Regions from separate parts of the Nonomuraea mangrovi genome, predicted to be linked through region 2. Evidence: predicted binding sites of a transcription regulator. Region 2 holds the regulator's gene; the other holds the start of a gene.
What was found. The regulator HspR, encoded in region 2, represses chaperone genes until heat shock. The targets are predictions, from matches to a motif close to ANTTGAGTCNNNNNGACTCAANT.
Positions count from the first base shown of each region.

Region 1: lon (endopeptidase La) is a predicted target of HspR. The motif match lies at 1,838-1,860, and genes of this name have one in related genera.

Region 1 covers NZ_JBHUFV010000016.1:244,442-253,818, forward strand. Annotated here, with positions in the region: gene lon (endopeptidase La) at 1-1,823, opposite strand, end outside; gene ACFSKW_RS11280 (sensor histidine kinase) at 1,992-3,215, shown strand; gene ACFSKW_RS11285 (response regulator) at 3,212-3,865, shown strand; gene ACFSKW_RS11290 (sensor histidine kinase) at 3,858-5,027, shown strand; gene ACFSKW_RS11295 (phenylacetate--CoA ligase family protein) at 5,027-6,163, shown strand; gene ACFSKW_RS11300 (SMI1/KNR4 family protein) at 6,428-7,210, opposite strand; gene ACFSKW_RS11305 (hypothetical protein) at 7,709-8,098, shown strand; gene ACFSKW_RS11310 (hypothetical protein) at 8,269-8,574, opposite strand; gene ACFSKW_RS11315 (GntR family transcriptional regulator) at 8,671-8,934, shown strand; gene ACFSKW_RS11320 (hypothetical protein) at 9,243-9,377, shown strand, end outside.
Region 2 covers NZ_JBHUFV010000055.1:67,092-76,468, reverse strand. Annotated here, with positions in the region: gene ACFSKW_RS37195 (helicase HerA domain-containing protein) at 1-1,532, shown strand, start outside; gene clpB (ATP-dependent chaperone ClpB) at 1,585-4,152, opposite strand; gene ACFSKW_RS37185 (heat shock protein transcriptional repressor HspR) at 4,157-4,507, opposite strand; gene dnaJ (molecular chaperone DnaJ) at 4,512-5,696, opposite strand; gene grpE (nucleotide exchange factor GrpE) at 5,721-6,314, opposite strand; gene dnaK (molecular chaperone DnaK) at 6,317-8,182, opposite strand; gene ACFSKW_RS37165 (hypothetical protein) at 9,296-9,377, opposite strand, start outside.

The DNA of each region.
Region 1 (9,377 bases), on a different contig from region 2:
CCGGCTCCGGTGACGGCCAGGCCGGTGGCCACGCCGGGCACCGAGGTGCGCTGCTTGGACTCGGGCAGCGAGGCTTCGGGCACGAAGCGCGGCCTGCCCAGGTAGTCGACCAGGCCGTCCTCACCGACCGTGGTGGGCAGTTCGTCCTTGGCCGTGACCTTGCGCAGGATCCTGGCGATGGAACGCTCGAGGGAGCGCACGCCGGCCTCGCGGGTGTACTCGGCGGCCAGCTTGCGCAGGGCCGCCTCCTCCAGGGTGACCTCCTCGGCCGTCAGCCCGGCCAGCTCCAGCTGCTTGGGCAGCAGGTGGTCGCGGGCGATGGCCACCTTCTCGTCCTCGGTGTAGCCGTCGAGCGTGACGACCTCCATGCGGTCGAGCAGCGGCCCCGGGATGGCCTCGAGGACGTTGGCCGTCGCGAGGAAGAGCACGTCCGACAGGTCGAGCTCGACCTCCAGGTAGTGGTCGCGGAAGGTGTGGTTCTGCGCCGGGTCGAGGACCTCGAGCAGGGCGGCCGTCGGGTCGCCCCGGTAGTCGGCGCCGACCTTGTCGATCTCGTCGAGCAGGACGACGGGGTTCATCGAGCCGGCCTCGCGGATGGCGCGCACGATGCGGCCGGGCAGCGCGCCGACGTAGGTGCGCCGGTGGCCGCGGATCTCGGCCTCGTCGCGCACGCCGCCGAGGGCGACGCGGACGAACTTCCTGCCCATGGCGCGGGCCACGGACTCGCCCAGCGACGTCTTGCCGACTCCGGGCGGACCGGCGAGGGCGAGGACGGCGCCGCTGCGGCGGCCGCCCACCACGCCGAGGCCCTTGTCCTGGCGCCGCTTGCGCACGGCCAGGTACTCGATGATGCGGTCCTTGACGTCCTCGAGGCCGGTGTGGTCGGCGTCGAGCACCTCGCGGGCGCCGGCGATGTCGTAGTTGTCGTCGCTCGTCTCGTTCCAGGGGATGTCGAGGACGGTGTCGAGCCACGTGCGGATCCAGCCGGTCTCGGGAGACTGGTCAGAGGTCCGCTCCAGCTTGTCGACCTCCTTGAGCGCCGCCTCGCGCACCTTCTCGGGGAGGTCGGCCGCCTCCACGCGGGCGCGGTAGTCCTCCTCCTCGGTCTCGGCGGTGTCGCCGTTGAGCTCCTTCAGCTCCTTGCGCACGGCGGCGAGCTGCTGGCGCAGCAGGAACTCACGCTGCTGCTTCTCCATGCCCTCCTGGACGTCCTTGCGGATCGTCTCGGCGACGTCGAGCTCCGCCAGGTGCTCACGCGACCACTCCACCAGCTTGGCCAGCCGGTCGGCGGGGTCGGGGGCCTCCAGCAGCTCGACCTTCTGAGCGGTGCTCAGCCACGGCGTGTAGCCGGAGCTGTCGGCGAGGACCGAGGGGTCGTCGATCTGGTTGACCTGGTCGACCACCTGCCACGCGCCACGCTTCTGCAGGATCGTGGTGGCCAGCGCCTTGTACTCCTTGGCCAGCTCCTGCGCCCGCTCCCCGACGTGCACGGGGTCGACGGTGTGGACCTCCACCCAAAGGGCCGCGCCCGGGCCGGTCGTGCCCTTGCCGACGCGCGCCCTGTTGACGCCGCGCACGACGGCGGCGGGCTCGCCTCCGGGGAGCCTGCCGACCTGCTCGACCACGGCCTGCACGCCGACCGCGCCGTAGCGGCCGTCGATCCTGGGAACGAGGAGGACACGCGGCTTGTTGAGACCAGAAGCCTGAGCCGCGTCGATCGCAGCCCGGACCTCCGAGTCGGACAGGTCCAGAGGGACCACCATGCCCGGCAGGACCACCTCGTCGTCGAGCGGCAGGACCGGGAGGATCAAGCTCTCACTCATCTGAACTCCAATGGGGTTGAGTTATACACGCTCAATTCATTGGAGCCCAGGATTGTTCCCTTCCTTGCTGATGTTCGCTCACGGCGATCGTAATGATGTAAGTCATACCTGAGATGGTCACTCCCAGGGGTGACGCCTGCCTGGTGAGCGGGGCCGTACGCTGTTGCGGTGATCTCGGCCCTCGTCCAGCCGTTCTGGCTCGCGTTCTTCCGCGGCGAGGCCGACCCGCCTCCGGTCCGTTCTCCCCGCCTGCGCCGCCGCACGCCCGGCGTGCTGCGGCTGCTGCTGCCCTTCGACCACGTCGACGTGGTCCAGGGGGCCGACCTCGTCGTGGCGGCGACCCTGTTCGTCACCACGCTCACGGAGCTGAGCCCGACCACGCGGCAGCCGGCGTACATGGTCTACCTGGCCGCCCTCGGCTTCTCGCTGCCGGTCGCCCTGCGCGAGCGCCGTCCGCTGGCGGCCTGGCGCCTGGCCGTGGTGCTCATGCCGGTGTCGCTCCACGTCGTCGAACAGGTCACCGACATGCAGCCGCCCTACCTCGGGGCGGCCATCGTGATGTACCTGCTGGTGCTCTACACGGTCGCCGCCAGGTCCGACAGGCGCGTCACGATCGCGGTGTGGGTGGTCTCGGTGCTGACCGTCTGGATCGTCGACCGCAACACGATGACGCTGTCCACGGTCACGATGACCGTGATCCTGCTGTTCGGCTACAACGTCCGGGTACGGCGCAGCGCCACCGAGAGCAGGGACGCTGCCATCGGTGAGCGGTTCGTCATGGCCGAACGGGCGCGGATCGCCAGGGAACTGCACGACGTGGTCGCCCACCACCTGTCGGTCATCGCGATCCAGGCGGAGGCCGTCCCCATGGAGGCCCGAGGGGACGCCTCCCTCCTGGAGGCGGGGCTCGCGCAGATCCGCGGGCTGTCCCTTGAGGCGATCAAGGAGCTGCGGCAGGTCCTCGGCGTGCTGCGCGATCAAGAGGGCAGGGCCGACACCACGCCGCCGCCCGCCCTCGACCGGCTGGACGAGCTGGTCGGCAACGCCAGGTCGGCCGGCCTCACCGTGCTGGTCAAACGCTCGGGAGAGCTGGAGGAGGTGCCCACGGCCATGGCCGTCTCGGCCTATCGGATCGTGCAAGAATCGCTCAGCAACGCCATGCGGCACGCGCCGGGTTCGGCCGTTGCGGTCGAGGTGATCTGGGCCGGCGACCTGCGCGTGCGGGTGGCCAACGGGCCAGGGCGCAGGCCCGGGGAGGCCCCGGGCGCCGGCCACGGGCTGGTGGGCATGCGCGAGCGGGCCACCCTGCTGGGCGGATCGCTGGAGGCTGGTCCCATGGAAGGGGGCGGGTTCGAGGTGAAGGCCCTGCTGCCGCTGGAGCGGACGTCATGATCCGGGTGCTGATCGCCGACGACCAGGGCATGGTCCGCACGGGCTTCACGGTGTTCCTCAGCAGCCAGCCCGACCTCGAGGTGGTGGGCGAGGCCGCCAACGGCCAGGAGGCGATCGAGCGGGTGGCCGAGCTGAAGCCCGACGTCGTGCTCATGGACGTCAGGATGCCGGTGATGGACGGCCTGGAGGCCACGCGCCGGCTCATGGCCGCCGGTGAGACCAAGGTGCTGATCCTGACGACCTTCGACCTCGACGACTACGTCTACGAGGCGTTGCGGGCGGGGGCCAGCGGATTCCTGCTCAAGGACGCCTCCGCCGCGCAGCTGGCCGAGGCGGTGCGGGTGGTCGCCGCGGGCGAGGCCCTGATCGCTCCGGCGGTGACCAAGCGGCTGATCCACGAGTTCGCCAGGCTGGGCGGCCCCCGGGCGCCGTCGGTCAAGCGCCTGGCGGAGCTGACCGAGCGCGAGACCGAGGTGCTCACCCTGATCGCGCAGGGCCTGTCCAACCAGGAGATCGCCGACCGGCTCGTGGTCGCCGAGCAGACGGTGAAGACACACGTGGGCAGGGTGCTGACCAAGCTCGACCTGCGCGACAGGGCGCAGGCGATCGTCTACGCCTACGAGACGGGGCTGGTCCGCCCCGGTGAATGACTCCAAGTGGTACGCGTCGCCACGGATGCTGCTGGCCGCGGACGTCGTGGTCGGGCTCGTGCTGTTCTGGCTGACCCGCGACGACCTGACCGCGAGCACCACCGGCTTCCCGCTCGGGCCGGCCGGACTCGAGCCGCCGGTCGAGGTCGGCCGGCGGCTCGGGCCCGGCGACCTCGACCCGCCGACCGACGACGGAATGCTCACGCTCGTCGCGGCCATCGCGTCGGCGCCGGTCGCGCTGCGCAGACCGGCGCCGGTCATGTCGCTGGTTCTGGCGGCCGTCGTGATGGTGTGGAACCCGTACCCCATCCATCAGCTGACCTCGGTCGGCGGCCTTTCGGTCGTGCTGTGCGCCTACACGGTCGCCACCCGCGTCCCCGTCATCGGCGCCGTCGCCGTGTGGATCGTCCCCACGCTGGCGGAGATCCTGTACAGACCGCAGCCCTTCGGCCTGGAGCTGCTGCTCCTCCCGGTCGTCCTGGTGCTCGGCCAGGTCGTCAGGGCCCGCCGCCGCACCCAGGCCGAGCTGACGGCGCAGGCGGAGCAGACCCTCGCCGCGCAGGCGGTGGCGGAGGAACGGCTGCGGATCGCGCGCGAGCTGCACGACGTCGTCGCCCACCACATGTCGGCCATCGCCATCCAGTCGGAGGCGGTACGGCTGCGCGCCGCCGGTGACGCCGCCCTCCTCGACACCGGCCTGGCCGAGGTACGGGAGATCTCGCTGGAGGCGATCTCCGAGATGCGGCAGATCGTCGGCACCCTGCGCCAGGCTCCCGCGCCCGGCCTCGACCGCGTCGGCGAGCTGTTCGACACGGTCCGCGCGGCCGGCCACCCGGTGACGGTGACCTCCGAGTTCGGCGAGGTGGACCCGCCGGTCGGCGAGACGGCCTACCGCATCCTGCAGGAGTCCCTGAGCAACGCGATGCGGCACGCGCCAGGCGCCGAGGTGAGCGTCGACGTGGGCAGGACCGAGGCGGAACTGGTGATCGTCGTCGCCAACCGGCCCCCGCTCGCGGCCGCCCCCGCCGCCGGGGGCGGGCACGGGATCATCGGCATGCGGGAGCGGGCCGAGTTACTCGGCGGGTCCCTCGAGGCGGGGCCGAGGCCTGAGGGCGGATTCGAGGTGCGGGCGAGGCTGCCGCTGGGCCGTACCATCGGCTGATGGACCCGGTGGAGCTCTTCCAACGGACGGCGGCGACGGTGCCCGCCTACCGCGCGTTCCTGGCCGCGCACGCGATCGACCCGGCCCAGGTCACGACCCTGCGGGACTTCTCACGATTGCCGATGACCACCAAGGACACCTACACCCGCCGCCATCCCCTGCCCGATCTCTGCCGCGAAGGGACCATCGGCGACATGATCGCCGTCTCCTCGGGCTCGACCGGCGCCCCCTCCTTCTGGCCCCGATCGGCCGAGGACGAGCGGGTCATCGCCGACAGGTTCGAGGAGGTCTTCAGGGACGCCTTCGACGCGCGCCGCAGGCGCACGCTCGCCGTCGTGTGCTTCGCGCTCGGCACCTGGGTGGGCGGCCTGTTCACCCTCTCCTGCGTGCGCCACCTGGCCGAGCGCGGCTACCCGATCACCGCCGTCGCGCCGGGCGCCGACAAGCGCGAGATCGTCAGGGTGATCCCCGAGCTGGCCCCGCACTTCGACCAGGTGGTCCTGCTCGGCTACCCGCCCTTCCTCAAGGACGTCATCGACACCGGCGGCCTTCCCTGGCACGAGTACCGGATCAAGCTGGTCACCGCGGGCGAGGTCTTCAGCGAGGAGTGGCGGTCACTGGTGGCCGAGCGTGCGGGCATGACCGACCCACTCCGCGACACCGCCTCCCTGTACGGCACGGCCGACGCGGGCGTCCTTGGCAACGAGACCCCGCTGTCGATCGAGATCCGCCGATTCCTGGCGGCCCGCCCCGACACCGCGCGGGAGCTTTTCGGCGAGTCGCGGCTGCCGACACTCGTCCAGTACGACCCGGAGGTCCGCTTCTTCGAGGAGCACGAGGGCACGCTGCTCTTCTCAGGCGACAACGGGATCCCCCTGGTCCGCTACCACATCGCCGACGAGGGCGGGCTGCTGCCGTACGACAGGATGCTGGGCTTCCTCGCCGGGCGCGGCTTCACACCCTCGGCCCCCGGCCCGGAGCGACCCTTCGCCTACGTCTTCGGCCGCGGTCACTTCACGGTGTCCTACTACGGCGCGAACGTCTATCCCGAGAACATCAGTTCAGGCAACCATTCTTTCAAGATCGCCAATCACCGAGAGGGTCGCCAGAACCACATGGCGGAAGTAGGCCTTTAGGCTCGACCTGGGCAAGCAAGTCAGCTGACTCTCGCGACAAGCACTTAGCTCATCGTTCACGATCTTGAACGGCGACAATCTTCTCTACAGGGTCAAGGGCAGCCCGCCTGCGGCGGCCTGCCGCGCGTCGGGCGGTCGCTGGCCGCGCTGCGGCTCTCCGGCCGGTCGCGGCCAGCGCCGCCCACGCGCTTAATCCTCCACAGCGGCAGCCTGGACCGTGGCGATCAGCGCATGCCTGACGTAGATCCTCGGGCTGAGATCCGGCTACCACCACCAGTTGAACCATTCACTGGGCAGCGTCTCCATCAGGCGCCTGCGGGCGTGAGGAGTACGGGTGCGGACTCTCAGACTGCCCTTGCTCCTGGGGCGGTTCCATGGGTCATCGTCGTCGCACATCTCTCGATGCACGCTCAGGTAGAGCAGTGCATCCTTCCCGATGTACCAGCGCCCCTCTCCCCGCGGAGCCTCCGTGCAATCGGTCCCAAGCACGGGCAAGTCCATCCTCGTGAAAAGACGATCGACTTCAGAGATGTCTTGTGTCAGTAGTTCGCCATAGGCAGCCTGCTCTCTTGGACCGGCAAACGCCTCGCTCAACACCATCGCAACCAACGCCGCGGAGAGTCGTTCGGCGTAGGGCACTCCACTTTGATGCTCAACGCGTAAACAATCGCATGACTCCCTCGTCGGCGGGTCCGCAAGGTGAAGGTCGGTTAGCCGGATATAGCGCCCCCAGCAGCCCTGATTCTCCGCGTGGTATAGCAACCCCGCCTCACCAAAGACTTCCAGCTCATCGGGACGCTGCAGGCGGTTGTGCCAGTGGCACAGATCATCTCGCTTGCCGAACAACACATACGCTTCTCGAAGTGCAACCGGAAGCTGCAGCCCGAGGCGCTTCTCGGCAGCGTCGATCTCCGCTTCGCTGAACCCGTCGTCCTTGGAGAGGGGTCTCGACCAGCTTTCGGCGAAGCGGCGTATGAACCTCCACGCGTGGTGCCGATCTTGAAAACCCTCGACAGCTTCGGTAGCGAGATCAAAGTCGTCAGACATGGTCGGCAATCGTAGGGGAACGTTCTGGGGAGGGCCGTGACGATCGCCACTTCGCAGCCCTCCGTACGGGCAGGGGCGATCGCTGCCGCGACCCTCCTTCGTCGGGCCTTGCCACCGGGCACGGTGGTACTTGGTCCACCTGATAACCGGACGGACACACCTCTCTTGCCATGCTGGCTACCGCCGTGGCACTGACAGCGTTCACCCCCCGCGAGTTGGTCGGGGAATCAAGGCCCCGAGATCGCCAGTCCCAGCTCGCGTGCAGTGCATAACGACCTTAAGTCGGTGACATTACGAGTTCTGATCGTGATCCTCAAAGATCGTCGGTCGCCCGTAGCGTCAGGACGTGCGTAGATGGGTGTGGGTACCAATTGTGGCGGGCTGTTAACTGGACTCGCGGGCTGTGTCGTGCCCAGCAACGGTGCTACTGGCATCAGCGTCGATGAGGCGGGGCACCTCACTGTGGTCCTTGCCTGGTGCGGTCGAGGTCCGGACACGGTGATCATTTACCACGACCGTCTCGCTTCTGACACGAACTCTGCTGCTGGAACGGCAGATGGCCCAACCATCGAGGATGCCAGGTACAGCACCGAGGGGCTGTCCGGTCAGAGTGCATCGTTCCGGATCGATGCGCCCACGGGTGAATGGGTAGCAACCCCCACACCGTTGATGCCGGATCCGGCGATCACCTACACGGCTTTCGGCGCGACGAGCGACAACACCAGCTCCACCAGCCACGTGAGCTTCCAGGCCGACGATGCAGGCAAACTCAAGCCCGGGAAGGTACTCGTTCAGAGGTATGACGAGAGCAGACAAGTCACTGTTGATGCGGTAGTTCCTTTGCAGGAGTTCCTGCACGAGGCCCAGGATCGCAAGAACTGCCAGTAGAAGCTGCACAGCAGTTTGCGGCAGCAGCATCACCTCACACACCCCCACCACCTCTACCACACCTGGGCAGGCGTCATTCAAGGCAGCCGCGGACACCCGAGTTCACGCATACCAGTACATGAATAGACGTGGCGACGCCGTCCCTCCAGGTCCCACGCCGCCACGCCCGTCTATCGGACCCGTCCCGCCAGCAGAGCCGTCCAGACAAGCCGAGCCTCAGCGATCAACCAGCGGTAGGTCTCGGAGATCTCCGGCTTGTCGTCGAGCTGCACGGTGCGGCGAATGAACGCCTGCCCCCCGCCCTCGCACAGCTCGTAGAACGTCGCCCGGCATGTACAGGTCCAAGCAACTGGCCGCACGCGTGCGAGCGCGCCGTACGGCGGTTGCCAGTCCAGGCGCACATGATCCCGTTGGGCCATGGCCACATGCGGACTGATGCACTGGTCGAGCAGGTTGTCTGCGCTGCGCTCGGCCATGGCCTCACCATAGACCACCCAAGCTATAGCGCGCTATAGCGTACCTAGCGCGCTATCCATCGCCATGGCGCGCGACAGCTCCCTAACGTGATCACCGTGGTGGAGCTGAAGGCGAACCAGCCCAGGTGGCGGCAGGTGCACGCGATCATCGCGGAGCGCATCCGAACGGGTGAGTACAAGGCGGGCGAGCGCATCCCCTCTCTTGTCGATCTCATCGAGGAGTTCGGCATCGCCAACGCCACCGGGCAGAAGGTCATGCGCGCTCTCCGTGCGGATGGCTTGATCCGCACCGAGCCTGGCATGGGCAGTTTCGTGACCACGCGCGAGGAGCGCCAGGAGCTCTCTCCCGACAGCGAATAGGCGGGTCAAGGCTCTCCCTGTCCTCGGCGTCGGCGGGAGACTGATGGTCGTGGCGTCGCCGGCCGAACTCGCTTCGCTCGCCCTACGGGTGCCTTCGGCATTCCGCCGGCCACGCCACTCGCCTGAGAACGGGCCCATCAGTGAGCCCGGCTGCGCTTGCCCGCCAGCCGGGGCATGCAGCCCTGCTTTGCAGCAGTTCCGGCTGCGCCGCCAACCGAGTCCCACCCTGATCTGCCCTGTCCACGCTGGTTCTGGACGGCTATGGTGCACCGTACCCGATTTGATCTAGGTCGCAGGAGTGCGCGGTGATGAACGTGAGGGTGCCCGACTGGGCCTACGTGGCCAGGTCCCTTGCCAAGGTCCTGGCCGTCACCGCGGCGCTGTTCCTGGCTCTCAGCGCGGTCGAGCGAGTTCTGTGGCTGTTCATCGACTTCAACGACGAG
Region 2 (9,377 bases):
CGGAGCCGCAGCCGCCTGCCCCGGCGGACGACCTCGACACGACCCGCCCGATCGCCACAGGCCCGTCCGCCACGTCCCTGTCCTCCCCACCTCCTCCTGCCACACCCCCGTCCTCCGCGCCCCCGCGTGCCACTGCCCCGTCCGTCACGGCCCCGCCGGTCGTGGACTTGACCGGCGCGCCCCCGTCCGTCACGGGCCCGTCCGTCGTGGCTCCCGACCAGCCCGCGCCCGTGGAGGAGCCCGCACAGGAACCGGGGAAGGAACGGTCGTCGACCGTCGGCAGGCGGACGGAGGACGACGGGTCGTTGACCCTCGGCAGGGAGACGGGCGCGGGCGCGCCCGTGCGCCTCGAACTGGCCGCCCTCAGGAAGCACACGGTCATCTTCGCGGGCTCGGGATCGGGCAAGACCGTGCTGATCCGCAGGCTCATCGAGGAGTGCGCGCTGCAGGGCGTCTCCGCCATCGTGCTGGATCCGAACAACGACCTGTCCCGCCTCGGTACGGCATGGCCGTCGCCCCCGCCCACCTGGGAGGACGGCGACCAGCGCAAGGCCGCCGCCTACCTGGCGAACACCGACGTCGTCGTCTGGACCCCCGGCAGGCAGACCGGCCGCCCCCTCACCTTCCAGCCGCTGCCCGACCTGAGCGGCCTGGCCGACGACCCCGACGAGTTCCGCCTGGCGCTGGACGCCTCGGTCGCCGCCCTCGCCCCCAAGGCCAGGATCGACGGGCCGACGGCCAAGGCGCAGCGCTCCCAGGCCGTGCTGAGGGAGGCGATGGCCTACCACGCGAGGGCGGGCTCGCACGGGCTCGAAGGGCTGATCGCGCTGCTGTCCGAGCTGCCCGAGGCGGTCAGCGACCTGGACGGCGCGGCGAAGCTGGCCGCGGAGACGGCGCAGAACCTGCGCGCGGCGGTCATCAACGACCCGATGTTCGGCGGCGAGGGCACCGCGGTCGACCCCGGGGTGCTGCTGACGCCCGAGCGGGGGCGCCGGGCGCGGGTCTCGGTGATCAACCTGGCCGGGCTGCAGGAAGACGGTCAGCGGCAGAGCTTCGTCAACCGGCTGCAGCTCGGGCTGTTCGCCTGGTTCAGGCGGCGGCCGGCGGGCGACAGGCCGCTGGGCGGGCTGCTGGTCATGGACGAGGCGCAGACGTTCGCCCCGCAGGGGAGGACCACCCCCGCCACCGGCAGCACGTTGATGCTCGCCTCGCAGGCCCGCAAGTACGGGCTGGGCCTGGTCTTCGCCACCCAGGCGCCGAAAGGCCTGCACAACCACATCCCCGGTAACGCCGCCACGCAGTTCTTCGGCTTCCTGAACGCGCCGATCCAGATCGCGGCCGCGCAGGAGATGGCCAGGTTGAAGGGCGGAGGGGCGCAGGAGATCGGGCGGCTGAGGGCCGGCCAGTTCTACGTGGCGGCCGAAGGGGCGGGGTTCCACCGGATCAGGGTGCCGATGTGCCTCAGCCACCATCCGGCGTCCCCGCCCACCTCCGAGGAGGTCCTGTCCCTGGCCCGGGCCGACGGCGCCTGACGTCACGAAAAGGCCCCGGACGAGAGCATCCGGGGCCGGGTCGTCGAACAGATCAGGCGCGGGCGATCGTCAGCTCGTCGTCGCCCAGGTCGACCTGGACCGTGTCGCCGTCGATCACCTCACCCGACAGCACCGCCTTCGCGAGCTTGTCCCCGATCGCCGACTGCACCAGCCGCCGCAGCGGCCGCGCGCCGTACATCGGGTCGTAGCCGGTGATCGCCAGCCAGTCGCGGGCCGCGGGCGTGACGTTCAGGGCGAGCCGCCGCTCGGCGAGCCGCCGCGCGAGGCGCTCCACCTGCAGGTCGACGATCTTCGTCAGCTCCTCCGAGCCGAGCGAGTCGAACAGGATGACGTCGTCGAGCCTGTTGAGGAACTCCGGCTTGAACGACGCCCGCACCGCGCCCATCACGGCGTCGCGCTTGGCGCCGTTCTCCAGCTTCGGGTCGACGAGGTACTGCGAGCCGATGTTGGAGGTCAGGATGAGGATCGTGTTGCGGAAGTCGACCGTGCGGCCCTGCCCGTCGGTCAGCCGCCCGTCGTCGAGCACCTGCAGCAGGATGTCGAAGACCTCGGGGTGCGCCTTCTCAACCTCGTCCAGCAGCACGACGGTGTAGGGACGCCGCCGCACGGCCTCGGTGAGCTGTCCGCCCTCCTCGTAGCCGACGTAGCCGGGAGGCGCGCCGACCAGGCGGGCGACGCTGTGCTTCTCGGAGTACTCGGACATGTCGATGCGGGTCATCGCCCGTTCGTCGTCGAACAGGAACTCCGCCAGCGCCTTGGCCAGCTCCGTCTTGCCCACGCCCGTCGGGCCGAGGAACAGGAACGACCCTGTCGGCCTGTCGGGGTCGGCGATGCCCGCGCGGGTGCGCCGTACGGCGTCGGAGACGGCCTGGACGGCCTCGCGCTGGCCGATGAGCCGCCTGCCGAGCTCGTCCTCCATCCGCAGCAGCTTGGCCGTCTCCGCCTCCAGCAGGCGGCCCGCAGGGATGCCGGTCCACGAGGAGATGACCTCGGCGATGTCGTCGGGGCCGACCTCCTCCTTGACCATCTGCTGGTCGGGGGTCTCCTGGGTGGCGGTCGACAGTTCCTTCTCCAGGCGCGGCACCTCGTCGTACAGCAGCCTGGACGCCTCGGCGTAGTTGCCGTCGCGCTGGAAGCGCTCGGCGGCGCCGCGCACCTCGTCGAGCTGCTTCTTCAGGTCGCCGACCCTGTTGAGGCCGTCCTTCTCCCGCTGCCACCTGGCGACGAGGGCGTTGAGCTCCTCCTGCCGGTCGGCCAGCTCGGCGCGCAGTCGTTCGAGGCGCTGGATGGAGGCCTCGTCGGTCTCCTTCGCCAGCGCCAGCTCCTCCATCTTCATCCTGTCGACGTTGCGCTGGAGCTGGTCGATCTCGACGGGACGCGAGTCGATCTCCATGCGCAGCCGCGAGGCGGCCTCGTCGACCAGGTCGATGGCCTTGTCGGGCAGGAAGCGGCTGGTGATGTAGCGGTCGGACAGCGCCGCGGCGGCCACGAGCGCGCTGTCGGCGATCTGCACCTGGTGGTGGGCCTCGTAGCGGCCCTTCAGCCCACGCAGGATCGCGATCGTGTCCTCGACCGACGGCTCACCGACGAACACCTGCTGGAAGCGCCGCTCGAGCGCGGGGTCCTTCTCGATGCGCTCGCGGTACTCGTCGAGCGTGGTCGCGCCGATCATGCGCAGCTCGCCGCGCGCCAGCATCGGCTTGAGCATGTTGCCCGCGTCCATGGCGCCCTCGGCCGCGCCCGCGCCGACCACGGTGTGCAGTTCGTCGATGAAGGTGACGATCTGCCCGTTGCTCTCCTTGATCTCCGAGAGCACGGCCTTGAGGCGCTCCTCGAACTCGCCGCGGTACTTCGCGCCCGCGACCATCGCGCCCAGGTCGAGCGAGATCAGCTTCTTGTTGCGCAGCGACTCGGGCACGTCACCCGCGACGATCCGCTGGGCCAGGCCCTCGACGACCGCGGTCTTGCCGACACCGGGCTCGCCGATCAGCACAGGGTTGTTCTTGGTACGGCGAGACAGCACCTGCACCACACGCCTGATCTCGGAGTCGCGCCCGATCACCGGGTCGAGCTTGCCGCTCCTGGCCCGCTCTGTCAGGTCGACGCCGTACTTCTCCAGCGCCTGGTAGGTGTCCTCGGGCGTCTCGCTGGTGACCCTCGCGTGCCCGCGCACCTTCTCGAACGCGTCGAGCAGCGCCTGCGGCGTGGCCCCGGTCCCCTGCAGGAGCGTGGCCATCTCGCCGCCGTCGGTCGCGAGACCGACCAGCAGGTGCTCGGTCGAGACGTACTCGTCCTCCAGTCGCTTGGCCCGCTGCGCAGCGGTGTTGATCACCGTGAGCAGCTGCCGTGAGCTGGAGGGCGCGCTCACCGTGGCGCCCTGCGCCTTCGGCAGGGCCGCCAGCGCGGTCTCCACCTTCGCGCGCAACGTCTTCCAATCGACGCCGACCGCTTCGAGCAGGGGTACGGCGGTGCCGCCCGTCTGGGAGAGCAGGGCGGAGAGCAGATGCGCCGGTGCGATCTCGGGATTTCCCTCGGCGGCCGCCCGCCGCATCGCGACCGACAGCGCTTCCTGGCTCTTCTGGGTGAGCTTGTAGTCCATGTATTCAGGCCCCCGGTGGCAGCTCGTATCGGATCAGGGCTTTGACCATGGACACCTCGGCTCTGAGTCGGTGGACCTCCTCACGCAGCCTCAGCGCCTCGTTCTCCAGCTCAAGGATCCGTTTGATGCCGGCGAGGTTGATGCCTTCCTCCTGGGACAGGCGCTGCACCTCGCGCAGCTGGATGATGTCTCGCATCGAGTAGAGGCGGCCGCGCCCCGCCGTACGCCCGGGGCAGACCAGTCCCAGGCGGTCGTACTGCCGGAGGGTCTGCGGGTGCAGACCCGACAGCTGCGCGGCCACCGAGATGACATAGACGGGTGTCTCGTCCGACAGGTTGAAGTAGTTGGCGTCCATCGGCCTACTCGCTCCTGGCACGTTGGATGAGGTCGGCCCTCGGGTCCTCGCTCGCGGTGGCCGTACGGAACTCGTTCAGCAGCTCGCGCGACTTGTCGTCGAGCTCCTGCGGCACGAGCACCTCGACCGAGGCGAGCAGGTCGCCCTTGGTGCCGTCCTTACGGGTGGCCCCCCTGCCGCGAACCCTGAAGGTGCGGCCGTTGGGCGTGCCCGCCGGAATGCGCAGAGTGACAGGCATGCCCTTGAGGACGGGCACCTTGATCTCCGCGCCGAGTGCCGCCTCGGTGAAGGTGACGGGCACGGTGATGGTCAGGTTGTCGCCCGACCGCCCGAACACCGCGTGCGGCTTGACGTGGGTCTGGATGTAGAGGTCGCCCGCCGGCCCGCCGTTCTCGCCCGGCGCGCCCTTGCCCTTGAGCTTGACCCGCTGTCCGTCGGCCACCCCCGCGGGGATGCGCGCCTGGATGGTGCGGGTGCTCTTGGCCCTGCCGCTGCCGTCGCACACGGGGCACGGGTCGTCGACGAGGAGACCCCGGCCCTTACAGTCGCGGCACGGCTCGGAGAAGGCGAAGTTGCCCAGGTTACGGCTGGCCGCGCCGGTGCCCTCGCAGGTCGGGCAGACCCGCGGGGTGGTGCCGGCCTTGGCTCCCGTGCCGCTGCACGCCTTGCACGCCGACGACGTGGTCAGCCTGAGCGAGACGGTGTGGCCCTCCACCGCCTCGGTGAAGGTGAGCGTGACCTCGGACTCGATGTCCTGGCCGCGGCGCGGCCTGGTCGTCGTGCCCGTGGTGCGGGAGCCGCCCGCGCCGCCCCTGTTGAACAGTCCCCCGAAAAGGTCGCCGATGCGCTCGCTCGTGCTTCCGCTCTGCTGTCCCGTGCCGCCGAACAGGTCGCCGAAGTCGAACGGGAAACCACCGCCACCGCCGCCTGGCCGCGGCCCGCCCACGCCCGACCCGAACAGCGTGCGCGCCTCGTCGTACTCCTTGCGGCGCTTGCTGTCGGAGAGCACGTCGTTGGCCTCGGAGATCTCCTTGAACCTGGCCTCCTTGGCGGCGTCACCCTGGTTGGCGTCAGGGTGGTACTGCCTGGCCAGCTTCCTGTAGGCCTTCTTGATCTCGTCGGCGGTGGCGGTCTTGGGCACACCAAGGACGGCGTAGTAATCCTTCTCCAGGTAGTCCTTGGTGCTCATCTATGGCGTCCTTTCGGGGGTTTCTTAGTTTTCGTCGGACGCGGCCGGGGCGTCCTCGGGCTCGGCGACCGCGACCCTAGCGGGACGCAGCACCCGGTCGCCGATGCGGTAGCCGAGCTGCAGGACCTCGATGGCGGTCGGCTCGGTCACCTCCGAGGAGTAGCTGTGCATCAGCGCCTCGTGGACGGTCGGGTCGAAGGGCTCGCCCTTCTGACCGAACGAGGTCAGCCCCAGCTTGGTGACGACAGCTTCCAGAGACTCGGCGACCTTGGCGAAACCGCCGGTCAGCTCGCCGTGGTCGCGGGCTCTGCCGATGTCGTCGAGGACCGGCAGCAGCTCGGAGAGTGCCCCGGCGACCGCCTGCTCGCGCACCGCGACCCTGTCGCGCTCGACCCGCCTGCGGTAGTTGGTGTACTCCGCCTGCAGACGCTGCAGGTCGGCGGTGCGCTCGGCCAGGAGACCGGCGTCACCGCCGGCGGCCGGCGCGGCGTCCGCCGGAGGAGCGGCCTGGACCTGCTCCTCCGATACGGTCCTCGCCTTGCCTGTCTTGGGGTCGATCTTGCGGTTGTCGCGGATCACCGGCTCTGTCTCGGGCCCGTTATCGCGCGGGTCAGACATCGTCACTGGTCCTTCTTGGGCTGGTCTTCGTCCACGATCTCGGCCTCGACGACGTCGTCGTCGGCGTTGGCCTCGGCCTTGGCCTGCGCGGTGTCACCCTCGGGGGCGCCACCCGCCTGCTGGTTCTGAGCGTAGATCGCCGAACCCATCTTCTGGCTGACCGTGGCGAGCTTCTCGGCCGAGTTGCGGATCACGTCGGTGTCGGTGCCCTCGAGAGCCTTCTTCAGCTCCGCGAGCGCGTCGTTCACCTCGGTCTTGATCTCGCCGGGAACCTTGTCGTCGTTCTCGCGGAGGAACTTCTCCGTCTGGTAGGCGAGGCCGTCGGCGTTGTTGCGGACCTCGGCCTCCTCGCGACGCTTCTTGTCCTCTTCGGCGTAGGACTCGGCCTCGCGCATCATGCGCTCGATGTCGTCCTTCGGCAGCGCGGAGCCGCCGGTGATCGTCATCGTCTGCTCCTTGCCGGTACCGAGGTCCTTGGCGGAGACGTTGACGATGCCGTTGGCGTCGATGTCGAAGGTGACCTCGATCTGCGGGATGCCGCGCGGAGCCGGCGCGATGCCGGTCAGCTCGAACGTGGCCAGCTTCTTGTTGTACGAGGCGATCTCGCGCTCGCCCTGGTAGACCTGGATCTGCACCGACGGCTGGTTGTCCTCGGCCGTGGTGAAGACCTCGGAGCGCTTGGTCGGGATCGTCGTGTTGCGCTCGATGATCTTCGTGAAGATGCCGCCCTTGGTCTCGATGCCGAGGGACAGCGGGGTCACGTCGAGCAGCAGGACGTCCTTGACCTCACCCTTGAGCACACCCGCCTGCAGCGCGGCGCCGATGGCGACGACCTCGTCGGGGTTGACGCCCTTGTTGGGCTCCTTGCCGCCGGTGAGCTCCTTGACCAGCTCGGACACGGCGGGCATACGGGTCGAGCCACCGACGAGCACCACGTGGGCGATGTCGGCGACCTTGATGCCGGCGTCCTTGATGACCTGGTGGAACGGGCCCTTGGTCCGCTCGAGCAGGTCCGCGGTCAGGCGCTGGAACTCCGAGCGGGTCAGCTTCTCGTCCAGGTGGAGAGGACCCTCGGAGGAGGCGGTGATGTAGGGCAGGTTGATGTTGGTCTCAGCCTGGCTGGACAGCTCGATCTTGGCCTTCTCCGCGGCCTCGCGGAGGCGCTGGAGGGCCATCTTGTCCTTGGCCAGGTCGACGCCGTGCGCGTTCTGGAAGCGCTTGACCAGCTCGTCGACGACACGCTGGTCCCAGTCGTCGCCACCGAGGTGGTTGTCACCGGAGGTGGCCTTCACCTCGACGAAGCCGTGGCCGTCCTCCTGGCCGACGTCGAGCAGGGACACGTCGAACGTGCCGCCGCCGAGGTCGAAGACCAGGATGGTCTGGTCCTTGTCCTTGTCGAGGCCGTAGGCGAGGGCCGCGGCGGTCGGCTCGTTGATGATGCGGAGCACGTTGAGGCCCGCGATCGTGCCGGCCTCCTTGGTGGCCTGGCGCTGGGAGTCGTTGAAGTACGCCGGAACGGTGATCACGGCGTCCGTGATCTTCTCGCCCAGGTAGGCCTCGGCGTCCTGCTTGAGCTTCTGCAGGACGAAGGCGCTGATCTGCTGAGGGGAGAACTTCTTGCCGTCGATCTCCTGGGACCAGTTGGTGCCCATCTCGCGCTTGACCGAGCGAATCGTCCGGTCCACGTTGGTGACGGCCTGGCGCTTGGCCACCTCACCGACGAGGACCTCGCCGTTCTTCGCGAAGGCGACCACGGACGGCGTGGTCCGAGAGCCCTGCGCGTTGGCGATGACGGTGGGCTCACCGCCCTCGAGGATCGAGACGACGGAGTTGGTCGTCCCCAGGTCGATACCTACCGCACGTGCCATGAGTACGTCCTTGTAGTCAAAGTTGAGCTTGGTAGGCTCAACGTACGAACCGCCGGGTGGTTTGTCAAACGAGTTGAGCCTATCCGACTCAACCTGGGTGCGTGCGTCGGCATTCCCGACTTTCGGGAAAACGGATGACTCACGATGCCGAACGAGACGCGCTGCCACGACAGTTCCCCACGCCTCAGACCAGGACGGTCAACCCGTCCCCTGGGGACGGCGTCCGCCGGCTGGTCCGGACCCCGGCAGTACCTCCCGCCGATCCAGGCCCCGGCAGTATCTCCGCCGATCCCCGCCGGAACCTCTACCGGCGACCGTCACCCCGACGGAGGTTGTGCGGTGGGGTGTGTTGAGGTCGGCAATCCTGATCCGCCGGCCCGTCAGCCCGCCGACCGGTCGGCCCGCCGGGCTGGTGGGCCAGGCCGTGCAGGCGGCGGCCGACGTTCCCTCGCCTGGGTCACGCTCTTCCGCGCCGAGCCCAGGCGCTGGGTCCGCTGGGTGAGTGTCCGGGTTGTGTGGGCGGCGGCTGAAGGTCGGTTGCCCGCCTGGGTCATGGTTCTCCGGGCGTCCTGTCCCGGCATCGGGTGCGCTGGGCGAGCGTCCGGGTCGTGCGAGCCTCGGGCGAAGGTCCCTTGTCTGGGACACGGTTTTCCCACACGGCGTCGCGTCCCGGCATCGGGTGCGCGTGGCGAGCAGGTCGGGTCGTGCGGGCGGAGCCGAGGGTCGCGTCATGGTCATTCTCGCCGGCCTGTCCCCGCGCGGGCGCGCCCGGCAGCGGCGTTGGGACACGCCGACCCGCCCGACGACGCCGTCGAGCGGGTGGACCGGCCGGTGGTACACACGGGACGTCGCCCGCCTACCACTCCAGCTCGCATGAGCTCCGCGGAAATGCGATGCGGCTCCCACGTCTCCTGGCCGCCGCCGCGGGGACGCAGTGCCGCTCCGGCTCGGGTGAGCTTCGCGGGAACGCGGTGCCGTTCCGGCTCGGGTGAGCTTCGCGGGAACGCGGTGCCGCTCCGGCTCGGATGAGCTCCACTGAAACGTCCACTGCTCCGGCTCGGGAGAGACCGGCAGGATCGTGCTACCGCTCGAGCTCGGATCGGCGGAATCGGGCTAGCGCTGCTTGCCGCCGTCGACGATCTTGCGCTTGCCGATCGGGGCCTTCAGCTTGACCGTCGTGGTCTTCTCGATGGCC